2 regions of the Brevibacillus composti genome follow, and region 1 is predicted to be linked to the other one. Evidence: riboswitches for the same ligand, from Rfam matches in the RefSeq annotation. Region 1 holds a riboswitch; the other holds the start of a gene.

The links. A riboswitch is a leader RNA that binds a small molecule or an ion and turns the genes downstream of it on or off. The one in region 1 is predicted to bind lysine.
Region 2: it holds a riboswitch for lysine, as region 1 does, so the genes downstream of both, JD108_RS17830 (amino acid permease) here and dapD (2,3,4,5-tetrahydropyridine-2,6-dicarboxylate N-acetyltransferase) in region 1, are expected to answer to the same signal.

Annotation. Positions count from the first base shown of each region.
Region 1 covers NZ_CP066308.1:1,557,181-1,564,531, reverse strand. The annotation lists gene JD108_RS08215 (MarR family winged helix-turn-helix transcriptional regulator) at 1-451, opposite strand, end outside; gene JD108_RS08210 (DUF1885 family protein) at 644-1,072, shown strand; gene JD108_RS08205 (glycoside hydrolase family 73 protein) at 1,220-1,855, shown strand; gene JD108_RS08200 (DUF4912 domain-containing protein) at 1,946-2,308, opposite strand; gene JD108_RS08195 (hypothetical protein) at 2,427-3,023, opposite strand; gene JD108_RS08190 (N-acetyldiaminopimelate deacetylase) at 3,288-4,433, opposite strand; gene JD108_RS08185 (aspartate aminotransferase family protein) at 4,437-5,648, opposite strand; gene dapD (2,3,4,5-tetrahydropyridine-2,6-dicarboxylate N-acetyltransferase) at 5,662-6,372, opposite strand; lysine riboswitch at 6,460-6,645, opposite strand; gene JD108_RS08175 (GNAT family N-acetyltransferase) at 6,850-7,351, shown strand, end outside.
Region 2 covers NZ_CP066308.1:3,542,216-3,549,566, forward strand. The annotation lists gene JD108_RS17820 (hypothetical protein) at 1-1,433, shown strand, start outside; gene JD108_RS17825 (cadherin-like beta sandwich domain-containing protein) at 1,505-5,398, opposite strand; lysine riboswitch at 5,727-5,914, shown strand; gene JD108_RS17830 (amino acid permease) at 6,018-7,351, shown strand, end outside.

The sequences.
Region 1 (7,351 bases):
GCAGGGTCTGGGCGACAAAAGAGAGGCATTCGAAGAAAAGCTCCACAACCGCCGAGCTGTACCTTTCCTCCAGCTTTTCCAAGGCATAGGTGAGGCGGAAAATCGACGGAACTCTCTGTCTGCTCGTCTCGATCACCTGCTTCCCCTTGCATGTCGGATAGACATGGACGACACGCCCGTCCAGCTCTGATTTCTCAATGGCGACCATCCCTTTTTCCACCAGCTTCTTGATGTGGATCACGATCGAAGACGGGTGCCAGAATGTCCATTCGGCGATCTGGGTAACCCGGACTCCCTCGTAGCAATAGATAATCCATAATATATTTAATTGTACGGAGGAATCGAGCTCCGCCTCTTTGGCTGCCCGCTCCCAGTCCTCTTTATTCACGACGTCAATGGCGCGCATCGTATTTAATGTCTCATAAATGTTTCGTATGGATACCTCCTGCATAATCTCTTCCCTCCAACTATCCCATTTGTCGTTCTCTAAAGCTGTGCCGCGCTACATAAAATCGTATATACATTTTACACTTTTCTGAAAAAACTCGCAATTGTTTTCCCAGCCTACTGATACATTGCCAAAGAGTGGCAGGAATGCTACACTTAAACGAAGGAGATTCCGGGACTAGGAGTGAATGCAAACGTGAATCTGCAGTCAGCATACATATACTTGGTGGAAGGCTCCACAGCCACCGAAGCCTCTTTAGATGATGTCAAAGCAAAATTGCAACGCTACGTCGAAATGACCAAAAAGACAGGCGAACAGCTCGGCTGGACCTACGGGGATGCCGCTTTCCCCTATATCGTCGAAGAACGCCCGGAAGGCAAGGATTCCTGGATCCTGCTTCGCGGAAAAGATCCCAGCATGTACAAAGCTATCATCGTCGGAGTCGGCAAGCGGGAAAAAGACGGGAAAGAGAGAGCCTACATCCAAGTCTCTCTGCCAGAATCGGCCACTCACGGTGACAAGAACAAAGCCAATGAGTACTGCCGTTACCTTGCTCGTGACTATAAAGCGGAACTGCATCTCTTCAACAACCGCATCCAATATTTTCAACCACGCAAGCCATAACCTTCTGACAAAAGAGCAGCCGATTTCTTCGGCTGTTTTTTTATTTCGCTCTTCGCCCTTTCCTCGCCGCAGGTGCAGGATGTGCTTCCCCCGACGCCGGCACGCTCATAACAATAGAGTATATCCTTATGACAGGAGGGGTGTTCTGTGGAACCGCAGACCTTTATCAATCTGGTAGCAGGACCGGCCCGCCTGCTGTATCCGACCCACCGCATCTTCCCGTCCATCACGATCGCCCAAGCCATCCTCGAGTCGGGCTGGGGCAAGCACGTGCCGGTAGATGCCGCGACGGGGAAATACTCTTACAACCTGTTCGGGATCAAGGGAACCGGTCCGGCCGGTTCTGTCACGATCACGTCCCGCGAAGTAGAGAATGGCAAGACCGTGAATCGCACCTCCAGCTTCAAGGCGTACTTTTCCTACCAGCAGTCCATCGAGGACCACGCGTCCTTCCTCCTAAAGCCTGTCTACAAGCGGGTCATGCTCGCCACGACGCCGGCAGAGGCTGCGGCGGAGCTGGAAAAGGCCGGCTACGCAACAGACCCTCAATACGCGGAAAAGCTGACCTCGCTGATCGAGAGGCATCAGCTGGCACAATACGACCAGTTCGCTCCCGAAGAGCAAGTCGTTCCCGTCTGGAAACAGGAGCTGGGCGTTCGAGCGCTGAAGGAAGGATTGATCACCTCGCCCGATTGGCTGGGAAAACTGGACGAACCGATGCCGGTCTGGGCTGTGCTGGCAGTAGCCCTCCGCCTGCTGGACAAACAACGCAATATGCCTTGAGACGAAAATGAATAGGTATGCGGAAGGCTGTCCAGCGGTCAGGTACAAAAAAGGCTCTCCGAGGGAGAGCCTTGCTTATGCGTACTTCGATCAAATCGATTGAGATCGAGACAGCGAATAAAATCTACCATCAACCATGCGAATGCCGAGATCCACACAGTATTGCAGTCCCTGCGTGACACCGTAGAGGATCCATTCCGAGGATCGATGGTTGATGTCGAAATCTGTGTAAAGATCTGTGCCGTCATTGCGAATCTCGTTGCGGTCCGTCACATCAAATAGGCGGAGTACAAATGGCAGTTCGGCAAAGGGAATCGCGTACTTGCGCTCCATCTCCTGCTCAAACTCTTTGGGCATATGCCATTTCGCCAAGATGGATTGTTCATCTTTCCAGGCAATTTGTATACTCGGGCCGTCAATGTCTGTGGATGACCGCGGGGGATTTGTCTCCATTCGCTCCCATCGTTCCTTTCTCTCGTGTACTTGCTTGCCAATCACAAAAGATATACGGTTTTGTGATTATTATATCACGTTCTCCTCTTTTGTGGAAACGCATCCAAGCCACTCAGATTTATCGGCCGACAGTAAAGCTGTTTTCACCCACGGTCACATATTGAGGGAAGTGCTCGGTTTTCATTTGCACCTGGACTTTGTAGGTTCCGTATTGCTCCAGCTTGGTGGAGACAAAAGGCTCCGAGAAGTAGAAGCTGTTTCCGTTTTGCGTAGAGAACTTCCAGCTCTTGCCTTGCTCTACTTCTTTACCGTCCGGTCCGATCAAGACGACCCGCATGCGCAGATCCTTCGCAGACGGCGCTTCGTCGACTTCGACAAAAACGTTAAAGGTGCGCGGAACATCTTTGTCACTGTAGCCCTTGATCGGATTGCTGAAGACGACATTCTTGTTGCGGCTTTGCTGAATGCCTTCCAGAATCAGCACGTTCACGTTCGGCTTGACGATGTCCATTTTGCCCGAGCGCTTATCGTACTGGGCAAAGCCTCCCATGCGATTCACCAGTTCTTCCATCGAGGCAGACGTCGATTCCGGCAGTTCGCTTACGATCCGCTCTCCACCGAGGAAGATCCGCAGCGCCCCTTCGCCCAAGGCCGTGCTGCTCCCAACCCCGGCAACTGTCAGCACCAACAGCGCAGACAACCACGTTTTTTTCATGACTCCATCCTCCAGTATGTTTGCGCCTTAGCGCGAATTTGCTCAGTAATGAAACCCATAGATTTATACGCTCCACCGAGCAAATAGTTGTGGTGAAACGAGAAGTTTTTTGAATGCTATCCACAGAATCCACAGCCACAGGCGAAAAGCCACGCCCATCTCTCCCGAGGTTCACGCCGCCATCCCCCGACAGCGGCAGACAGGCTTCCGTGGCAAGAAAAAACGCCCTGCAAAAGGGCGCTGGCAAATCTTCGGTTCTCCCGATTATCCGAGGAGGGCATCTTGGCTGGACAGCCACGTGAAGTACTTGGTTACCACATCGATGGCCACGTCTATGGCCTGTTCGTCAGGCTCGATTTTGGCGTGGTGCAGACCGTACGGGGTATTGGCTCCGAGCCAAAACATAAACCCGGGGATCTCTGTCAAAAAGAATCCGAAGTCTTCGCCGGTCATCGCTTCCGAGCAGTGTACGAGCGTCCGCTCCGGCTGGGTGCGCTGCATCCAGTCCATAAACTGTAGCGTCAGTGCTTCGTGGTTGTATACCTGTGCATACCCGCAGCCGTAGTCGATCTGGGCTTTGCACGAAAAGCCTTCTTCCACGCCGCGGACCAGGGCTTCGATCCGCGCTTTTACCCGTGCCATGGACTCCATGGAAAACGTGCGGATGGTGCCTTCCAGTCTGGCTTTCTCGGCGATAATATTCTGGCGTGTGCCGCCATCGATTTTGCCGATGGTAATCACGGCGGAATCAAGCGGGTTCACATTGCGGGAAATGACGGATTGCAGCTGCGTCACCAGATGGCTGGCGGCCACCACCATGTCATTGGCCAGGTGCGGGAATGCCGCATGTCCCCCTTTTCCCACGAGGTCGATCATCAGCTCGGACGTGTTGGCAAACAAGATGCCCGGCTTGGTCGCGATATGGCCGGCCGGATACTCCGGAGCGATGTGCAGGGCGAAGATGCAGTCAGGCTTCCACTCGCGAAACTCCTCGCTCTCCATCATCGGCTGTGCGCCGCCCGGTCCTTCCTCGGCAGGCTGGAAGAGAAAGAGAAGGTCATCGTCAATCGGGTGCTGGACAAAATGGGTCAAGATTCCGAGACCGATCGCCATGTGCAGATCATGTCCGCAGGCGTGCATGTAGCCTTCATGCTGCGAACGGAAAGGATAGGAGGTCTCCTCCGCGATCGGCAGTCCGTCCATGTCCGCGCGCCAGGCGATCGTCTTTTTCGGATTTTTTCCGGCGATCCGGGCCAAGATCCCTGTTTTCCAGGTCTTGATCGACAGGCGATCGGCAGGGAGCTTCGCCAGGTAATCGAGCAGATAGCGCTGCGTCTTAAATTCGGCAAAGCCCGGTTCCGGTATCTGGTGCAATTCTCGGCGGATGCCGGCAAATGTGGAAACAGCCATGACCTACTCCTCCTTTGCGGCAGCGAGCTTTTCGATCTCGCGGCCCATCGCCTCGATGAAGCGGTCCACATCCTGTCTGGCAAGCGTCAGCGGCGGGAGCAGTCTGACGATCGTCTTCTGCGTCACATCGACCAATATCCCCTTATCCAGCAGGTTTTGCTGCAGGCGGCTCGCTTCTTCCGCCGAAGCATGGAGCGGAATGCCGATCATCATGCCCTTTCCGCGAAGCGGCTGCAAGAGCTTCGGATAACGGCTGACTAGCTGTCCCAGGCGTTCCCACAGGTAATCGATCACATCCTGCAGCCGGGTTTGAAAGACGGGATCGAGCAGCTCGTCCAGAACTGCATTCCCCAGCGCGGCAGAGAGCGGCGACGGCGCGAATGTCGTGCCGTGATCTCCCGGCTTGAACAAGTCCTGCACGCGTTCGCCCGCGATTACGCCGCCGAGCGGCAGCCCGCCCCCGACCGCCTTGGCAAAGAGGATCAGGTCCGGCCTTACTCCTGCATGCTGGTACGCGAACAGCTTCCCGGTCCGCCCCATCCCGGTCTGAATCTCATCGATGGCAAACAGCGTGCCGGTCCTCTGGCAAACTTCGCCGATTCCCTGCAAATACAGGGCAGGCAAAGGCACGACACCGCCCGAGCCAAGTACCGGCTCCAGCAGAACCGCGGCAGGTCTCTGCTCTTCGCAGACTTTCCGCAGCTCTTCCAGATCGCCCGCATCCAGCTCGTACACGGGAAAAGCCGGCTGCGGAAAGTCCTGATAGACATGAGGCTGCCGGGTTAGGCGCAAAGCTCCCAGCGTGCGTCCGTGAAAGCTGTTCTTGAGAACGACGATACCGGCTCGTCCAGCGCCTTCGGCTGCCGTCCACTTATGAATCAGCTTGATCGCCGCCTCTGTCGCTTCCGCTCCGGAATTGGTGAAAAATACCTTTCCCGGAATCGTCTGCTCGATCAGCCGCTGCGCCAACCGGATGGCCGGAGGGTTCAGAAAGACGTTGGAGATGTGCAAAAAGCTCTCTCCCTGCTCCCGGAGCGCCCGGAGAATACTCGGGTGTGAGTGGCCGAGAGCGTTGACGGCCAGCCCCGTAAACAGGTCCAGATACCTTTTTCCATGGGTATCGTACAAGTAATTGCCTTCTCCCTTCGCGATTGCGATCGGGAGCCGTTTATAGGTGGAGACGATATATTGTTCATCCAGCAAACGCCAGTCCATGCCCATCTCTCCCTTAGAGTTGTCGCAACTCCTGCTTGATCTCCGTCTTGGAGCGTGTCTTCTCGTCGATTTGCTTGATTACGCGGGCAGGCGTCCCGGCGACGACCACATTTGGCGGCACATCCTCGATGACGACGGCGCCCGCGGCCACCACAGAGCCTTTTCCGACGCGGATGCCCTCCAGCACGACGGCGTTGGCGCCGACGACGACATCGTCTTCGATCACAACAGGCAAGGCGGATGGCGGTTCAATTACGCCGGCGATAACTGCGCCGGCACCGATGTGGCAATTCTTCCCGATGGTTCCGCGGCCGCCTACGACCGCGTTCATGTCGATCATGGTGCCTTCGCCGATCACAGCTCCGATATTGATCGTCGCGCCCATCATGATCACGGCGTTGTTTCCGATGCTGACGTGCTCGCGAATGATGGCGCCCGGCTCGATCCGCGCCTGAATCTGCTTGGTGTCGAGCAGCGGAATGGCCGAATTCCGGCGGTCGCTCTCCACGACGTAATCGGCGATTTTGTCGGCATGCTGCTCCAGCACCGGCTGAATTTCCTTCCACTCTCCGAAGACGACCCCCGCGCCGCCGCTGATAAAAGCCTTGGCGTTCGGCCCGAAGTCAAGATGGTCCACGTCCCCTTTGAGGTAGACCTTTACCGGGGTCTTCTTTTCGCTTTTCTGGATAAACGAAATAATTTCTTGGGCATTCATCTGGTTCATAGCAGTTCTCCTCCAAGTTGAAAAATGAATGAAAAAAAGCAATGAGCGCTGACGCTATACTCATTGCTTTTTGATACCTGACAAGCAATCGTAAATAGCGCTCCATGAGAGACGAAAGCTCCCATGACAGGATGATCATTGTTCATGAGCCACCCCAATCCTGACGCCAAGGGAAAAACGCCAGAACTTCGGCGCCTTGGCCTTTCCTCCTTTTCCGTTTCCCCGACGTTGGCAAAAAGGAGTACTGATCCGCAGCGCGCCTCTATTTAGAAGGCAATATGCAGTTTGTTCGTTTTTTCTGTTTGTACTGTATCAGATTCCATCGCCCGTGACAACACCGGAATCTCCTTTGCCTGCACTTTTTTGCGCATCCTCTATTTGACAGCCTCCCCCTTTTCACCGCAAACGAATCATGCTACACTATCCATCCATTTGGAATACATCCATCCGATTGATGGAAACTGGAGGGATCCTGTGATGAATGAGCCGTTGTTTTCCCTACGTCCGCTGCGGGTGAGCGATGCGCCTCAACTGCTCGCCCTGCGGCTTGAGAACCAGGCGTTTTTGCAGCCGTATGAGCCGATCCGGTCCGCTTCCTTCTTCACGCTCCAGGAGCAGGTCCGGCAGCTGGAGGAGGCGGAACAACACGTGGAAGCCGGCACCGGCTACGCCTTTGGAATCTTTGCGGAGTCTGGCCAAAAGCTGATCGGCCGGGTAAACCTGGCCAATGTGGTTCGCGGCGCCTGGCAAAACTGCACGCTGGGGTATTTTCTCGACCGGCGTTGGAATGGCAAAGGCATCATGACCCGTGCTGTCGGAGAGGTCGTCCGCTTCGCTTTTTCCGAGGCGGGTCTTCACCGCATCCAGGCTGCCGTCATGCCGCATAACGCCGCTTCGATCAAAGTTCTCCAGCATAACCGCTTCCGGCAGGAAGGTCTGTCCCTGCGTTATCTGCAAATCAACGGGAAATGGGAGGATC
Region 2 (7,351 bases), 2.0 Mb from region 1:
TCAATACGATCGCGGCGCCGTTTCACTACGCCGTCAGCACGCCGGGACAGCTCCGTCTGTTCGGCGGCGCCAATCTGATCGGCCATGTGGCGGCTGATCATGTCGTGACCTCCACTGATTACCGCTACAGCACGGAGGATGATGATCCTGCCCAACCGCCGATTTGGCATGTCGGCACGGGGGATGATCAGAAAAACCGTCCCTATGTGGAAGGCATTCTCTCCCTCTCCCACCCCGCCAGCCAGGCTGATGGCCTGGTGAGCGGCCTGTACCGGCTTGCTCCCGGGGACCTGGACACCGTGACCCGCTCTGATTCGCGCATCTCGATCGAGGACGTCAAAGAACCGGTCATCATCCAGAGCCGAAAAGATCTGGCCTCGCTCTTTTCGCCCAAAACGCTGCCGGAAGGGAGCCAGGAAACGCTCCTGTCCGCTCCGCCGAAAAGACCGTACGAGCCGGGCTACGAACCGCCCATCGTGCAAAATACGCAGAACGCCGCAAACGGCTTGCGCTTTGCCGGCGGCCTCACCGCTTCGGAGTACATCTTCGAACAGATCGGACAGGGAAAAAAAGAGAGCTCTTCGACCGAGAGCGTCGCCTGGGATGAGTCGCTGCAGCTGGAGCCGCACACGGGGAGCCATTCCTATCTGAACGACGGCTTCCGGACGATCGGCAGCATCCCTGCGGGCACCGATTCCCTGGCCATCCTGGCGGAGGACGGCAGCGACATGTTGGGAGGTTCTTCCGCGACGGTCCTGACTGCCCGCCTGACGGGCGACCGGTTGGAACGGGCATCTGTTCGTCAGCTGTATATCGCGCCGCTCTCTTCCGATCAGGCCGCGATGACGACGGTGGAGATGGGCCGCCTGGGCTCCTTTATCCCGGACGCGGATGCCGAAGAGAGGTTGAGCGGCGAACCGTTTGCGTTTACGGGAACGATCTACGTCAAAGGCAATCTGGATATCGTGGGCGATATACGAATCAACGGGACCATCTTTGTGGATGGGGACGTCCTCATCCGGGAAATTGCCAATCTGGACGACAGAAATCTGGCGATCGTCGCGACAGGCACGATCAGCTTGACCTCCCGCTATACCCGGGAGACCGATCCCGCCTACCACAGCGCGGATTCCTGGGAGTCGCTTCCGCCGCTCTCCGCCTTTCTCTATTCGGAGAAATCGATGGAGATCTACTCGGTCGCTTCCTTTAACCGCATTCTGGGCGGCATCGCGACGGGGAGCGCAGACTCCTACATCGAACTGAACACCAAGCGCAACGAAGACGAGGGACTTGCCTCCCGCTTCGCCATCCAGTTCAACCGGCGGATTTTTGAAGCGGAGACACCCGGCCTGCCGTCCGCCGAAGAGATCTATCTCGATTTGTACGACCTGCAGTACAGTCCACATCCCGAAGAAGTGCGGATCCAGCCGTAATGCGCACCATGCAAAAAAAACCTGAAGCCCCGTGGCTCCAGGTTTTTTCCATCTTTGACCCTGTCAACGTCTCAGTTCAAATTCAGCTTGGCTTTCACCGTGACATTGGCTTCTTGTTTATACTCTTTTGTCCACAAAATCTCTCGGGTCAGCGTATGAAGCATCTCGACCTTGACGTAGATGGCCACCCTGTAGGTTTGGCTATGGCCCGACGTGGTTTTCAGGTTTTTGACCACCCTGTTTTGCAGCCCGCCTTTGATCGAAATTCCTTTTCCACGGGCCAACTCCGCCAGCAGGTCCGTATTTTTATCCGCTTCGGCAATGGCATAGCTGGCCTGGCTCAGCCGCAAGCCTTCGCTCCCGGCGAAGCTGTAGCCAAGCAATACCTGAACCGCCCGATTTTCCAGTATCTCGTGGCCGTTATCCACCCGGATAAACACATAGGGAGACAAATCCTCGGGGATTACCCCGCCGCCTCCGCCGCCATTTCCTTTGTCAGGAAGCAGCAGCAGCGTCTTGACCGTGGTCGCTCCCGGAGCCTCGATCCCTTCCACCGGGGTGACTGCCTTGACCGTGACCAGGGTATCCAACAGCTTGCCGGCCACCCCCCGGTCGAAGGCAATCACGAATTCTCCCTGCATCTGCTCTCCCTTTTTCCCGATGGAAAACGGAGTCCACTCGCCTCGCACCCCTGCTTTGTAATACCATTGGGTCGTCTCTTTGACCGTCTCGGGGACTGGCTTGACGACGACTTTCACGTATTCATCCAGACGTTCTCCCGGCTCCAGGGTGAAATCGGGAGGGAGCAGGGCGGGACCCAGCGTTACTTCACGGATGACGATCTCATTGGGGTCCGGGGAGCCATCCGGCTGAACGTAATCACGGTCCTGGTTAAAGTCCTGAAACATCCCGACAATCACGGCCGTATTGCCCAATGGCTCAAGCGGGACTCCTGTCGCGGTCCGCCCTTGGTTAAACGGAATCCAGGGGGAGGCGGGGCTGGCATCCAGCAGGGGAACATCCAGCAGATAGGCAAACGTCACGCTGTCCAGCACGGGCGTGGTCGGCATGGCGGTCAACGTCCCCGTCAGACCGGCGAGGGAGCCATCCCGCTCCAGCTTGGCCGCAAAGGCCGTGACTGGATTAAACAGCAATGTCCGGCGCAGCGGCTCAGCGGCGATTTGATCGCGGTTTTGGGCCTCGGCGACGATCTCGGCCGGATTGACTCGGAGGACCTCGCCGACCTCGCCGCTCTCCCCGATCCGGGCCGCTGCTACCTCGAAGGTATAGGAGACTTTTTGCCGTCCATCGCCCAAGGAGACCGGCGCTGACGGGACCAGCGCGCCCGCAGGAAGCTCCACGCCATCTATCTTGACGACGGGTTTGATCGGGTAGGCTTCCGCAAAATCCGTGACCTCCAAGGTCAGCGTCGCTTTTTCCGCATAGGGCTGGCTCCAGCCGTTATCGGCGTACAAGCTGAGCGTCGGCTTGCTGCTCACCCTAATCGTGCTCGTCGCGGAAAACTGGCCATCCGGCGTGCTGACCGTGATGATAGCGGTCCCCGGCTTTATCCCCGTCACGATGCCGTGGGAGGAGACCGCCGCCACGCTGCTGTCGCTGGACGTCCAGATGACGCTTTGATCCGCCTGGGCGGGAGTGATCTTTACTTTCAGCCCCACTGTTTGCCCGACTTGGATCGATGCCTGTTCCGGGGATACGCTGATTCCGACAACCGGCGGAATATTCGTCTCCACCTGCAGCGTCAAATGATTGAAGCTGCGGCTGTTCTCCCTGTCTCCCTCCCGGTAGCGAAGCGTCGAGTCGGACAGCAGATAGGTCCCGGTCTCGGCAGGCTTGACGACGATGCCGAATGCGAGCGGGTCCGCCTTGTACCAGTCGCCGCTTCGGGTGAAGGTGATATCGGGCAGATTCAGCGTCAGCACACCGTTTTCCAGCCGTCTGCTCCAGTTCTTGTCGATGCTCTCGATCGGCACCTCCGGCGGGAGGAGCTCGGTCAGCGTGAGATCGGTGATCGTAAACGAATGGGGCGGGAAGGACCCGTATCCTTTAAAATTGGCCAGGACCCTGCCGCCTGCTTCCGTGATGACAAAAGAAGCAAATGCGTTCACGGTGATGCTGTCGCGGCCTTTCAGGTTGGCGTCCAACTGGCTCTTGTCCACGAGCGGGATCGTAATCTCGGTGATCCCGGCTTTGATCAAGTTTTTCAGCCCATTTACAATATCGGTTACTTTGGCGCTCGGCTCCGTAATGATCGACTGGTTGATGGAGACCGGGCCGTCGTAGCCGGCGATCATCATCTCGTTGAAATTCTTTTTCCCTCTGCCTTCAGGCGCGAGACCGCCGTTGTTGTCGTTCCCTTTTCCGCTGCCCGCTACTTTGCCCAGCTCTGTCTCCATGTCGTAGACTCTGCCGTACTCAAAGGGCTGATTGATCAGATAGAACGGGCGGATTCCGCTTACCCGGTCTGCCGGTCTCCCCGTCAATCCCTCCGCATGGAAAGGAGCGGGGGATACCGTATAGCGGATCTCCGACGTCTCCCCGAGCTTGATCGTCGACTTCGTCAGGGAGCGGGACAGCTCCAGTGAAGTGAGCGGCGTATAGACCGTCACCTCATACGTCCGTTTGGTTTTGCCGTCCTGCGCGGTCACCGCGATCGCCAGCTTGGTCGCCCCGGGCTTGACGGCGATCTCCTTTGGCGTGCCGCTGGCGTGCGCCGCTCCGTTCACGGTCATGCTGGCTTTGCTGTCCTCCAGCGTCGGCGTGATTGCGATGTGCGAGACGGCGCTGTTCAGATGCACCTCGTAGCTTGCCGTTTCCCGATCAAAGCCAGGCTCGAGCGGGAGCAAGCTCTCCGCTTTTACGGTCAAATTCTGCAGGTAGGCATTGTTGTTCGGCTGCGGGCCCAGCTGGAAGTCGAGAGTGGCCGTGCTTCCCGCTTCGAAGTTTTCGATCAGCTTCAGCTCCGGCATGTAGCCTTCCTTGGCCGCTTCCACGGAGACGAGACCGGCGGGCACATCCTGCAACAGGTACTCGCCCTTTTCATTTGTCGTCGCATTTACGATGCCTCCCGCTGACACCTTGGCTCCAGCCAGCGGCTTCGGCGGCGCCGAGGAATCCGTGACCCGCCCTTTCACGGCGCCTGTCTGCTTGTACTCCCCGAGATTGATCAACAGCTTGACGAAATCGATCGCACCCCCGTCTCCATAGGGGTTTTTCGTCGATCGGTCATCCAGCGATATCGTGAGGCTGCCGTCCTGCAGCAAGGGGAGATATTCATCCGGAATTTGCACGCTGATCAGCTTTCCGATCGGTCCATGCTGATTCAGAGAGTTGATGATCTTTTCCAGAAAAGGCGCACGGACGCCGTTCAGCTCTGCCGTATACTTCACCCGGCCGGGAAATTTCTGCGGCTGGTAGTCGTTGATAAAGAGCTGGAGAATCGCCCCTTTGATTGGCGTGTTCTTCGTGTCGAAAGTGACGGTTACCGGCACGACGGGATTGGCGTTCTTTCTGTACGCATTCGAACGGGTATAGCCATCGGCGATCTTGTCCCTCTCGGCTTCGGACAGCCCCGACGAGAAGGCGGGATAGAGGAAAGAACTGATCACCATCAACTGGTCCGTCCCCCGGGGATCATCCGGCTCTCTCTGGATGACGGGGTAGGGCGCAGCCGTGCTTTTTCCCGAAAACGGATCGTAATTTTCCGGCCATCCTTTGCCAAAATTGTCGATATCCCCGACCCGCACCATCAGGTCCGCCTCGTCCGTATCGTATTTCACCGCATACGGCTTGGACCAGTCGCCATTCAGCGGGTCGTTTGCGCGGTCCACCGGCGTTCCCGCGGCCATCGCCGCATGGCTTGTCCCTTGATTCAAAAAGCCTGTCAGACAGATGATCACGGCCAAGCACAGCATCAGCAGGCGCCAGGTACTCCTTCTCTCCATGGGTCCACCTCTTTCCTCTCGTCACGTTCTGCTTCAGTCTTCGTCCTGAAACAATCTCTCGTTGCTTTTCTATGTTCCCTGTCTATACGAGCGCTCGACTCTCGCTATGGTTCATTCGAACCATTGCTGGCATATTTATCATGATTCCTAATAATGGTACTATTCTACCATGAAGAAAGACCGGTGAGGATAGTCGGTTTTGAAACATCTGTTACGGGAGGGGGGGTGCCGCCAACCGGGCTGGCACAAACTCACACTTGATTTCTATCGGAAAACTCATATACTTGAACCGTAACATAATTTCATAATCAATATCCTCATCTTGCACGATGAGGATAGAGGTCGCGGCTTTTATATGATTCGGGACGAGATTCAGAGAAGATCAATGACTCCACGAGGAGGGAAAAGCCGCCGAAGCCTGCTGTGTGTTCTCTGCCGCACAGGCTGGGGCTGTACCCGAAAGGGACAGAACTGTCACGTTTGCCCGCCTGGCAGACGTGTTGTGCTATCTTCCGTGAAGGCTTGGTGGGGATTGGAGCATACCGCCCTTATGCCGTTTTGGCTATGGTGGTATTTTTTATTTCCAGCCGTCCTTCCCAAAAAAACAGAAAGGTCGTGCATGTGCGTTATGTCTTCTTCGAATCAACTGCAACGCGGATTAAAAGCCCGCCACCTGACGATGATCGCGATCGGCGGATCGATTGGCACCGGGCTTTTTCTCGCCAGCGGCGGCTCGATCCATTCCGCGGGTCCGGGCGGCGCTCTGGCGGCATATATCGCCATCAGCTTGATGGTCTACTTCCTGATGACGAGCCTCGGCGAGATGGCGGCCTTCATGCCTGTCTCCGGTTCCTTCAGCACGTACGCGGCCAAGTTCGTCGACCCGTCTCTCGGCTTCGCGCTGGGCTGGAACTACTGGTACAACTGGGCGATTACGATCGCCGTCGAACTCTCGGCCGGTGCGCTGATCATGAAATACTGGTTTCCGGACACCCCTTCGATGCTCTGGAGCGCTCTGTTTCTCGTCTTGATGTTTGGCCTCAATATGTTATCCGTAAAGGGATATGGCGAGTCGGAATTCTGGTTTTCTCTGATCAAAGTAAGCACCGTCATCATTTTTATCGTCGTGGGCACCCTGATGATCTTTGGCATCATGGGCGGGGAAGCAGTCGGCTTCACCAACTTTACCAAGGGAGAGGCACCGTTTCACGGCGGTTTTATGGCTATCCTCGGCGTCTTCATGATCGCCGGCTTCTCCTTCCAGGGGACCGAGCTGGTCGGGATTGCGGCCGGAGAGAGCGAAGATCCGAAGCGGAATATCCCCAAAGCGGTCAAGCAGATTTTCTGGCGCATCCTGCTCTTCTATATTTTTGCGATTTTCGTCATCGGTCTCTTGATTCCGTACGACAATCCCAATCTGGTCAGCGGCGACATTGCCGATATCGCAATCAGCCCGTTTACGCTCGTCTTTGAAAAAGCCGGCTTTGCTTTTGCCGCCTCGGTCATGAACGCCGTCATCTTGACATCCGTTCTGTCCGCGGGCAACTCGGGCATGTACGCTTCCACCCGGATGCTGTACGTCCTGGCCAAAGAAGGCAAAGCGCCGAAGTTCTTCGCCAAGCTGAACAAGCGCGGCGTGCCGGTCAATGCGCTGCTTTTGACTGCCAGCATCGGGATGTTCGCCTTCCTGGCTTCCCTGTTCGGTGACGGCACGGTATATATCTGGCTGCTGAATGCGTCCGGCATGTCCGGCTTTATCGCCTGGCTGGGCATCGCGATCAGCCACTACCGCTTTCGGCGGGCCTATCTCGCGCAGGGCTTCCAGTTGAGCCAGCTTCCGTACCGCTCCAAATGGTTCCCGTATGGTCCGATCTTTGCATTTGTCGTCTGTCTCTTCGTCGTGCTCGGGCAAAACTACACCGCTTTTCTCGGCGAATCGATTGACTGGAACGG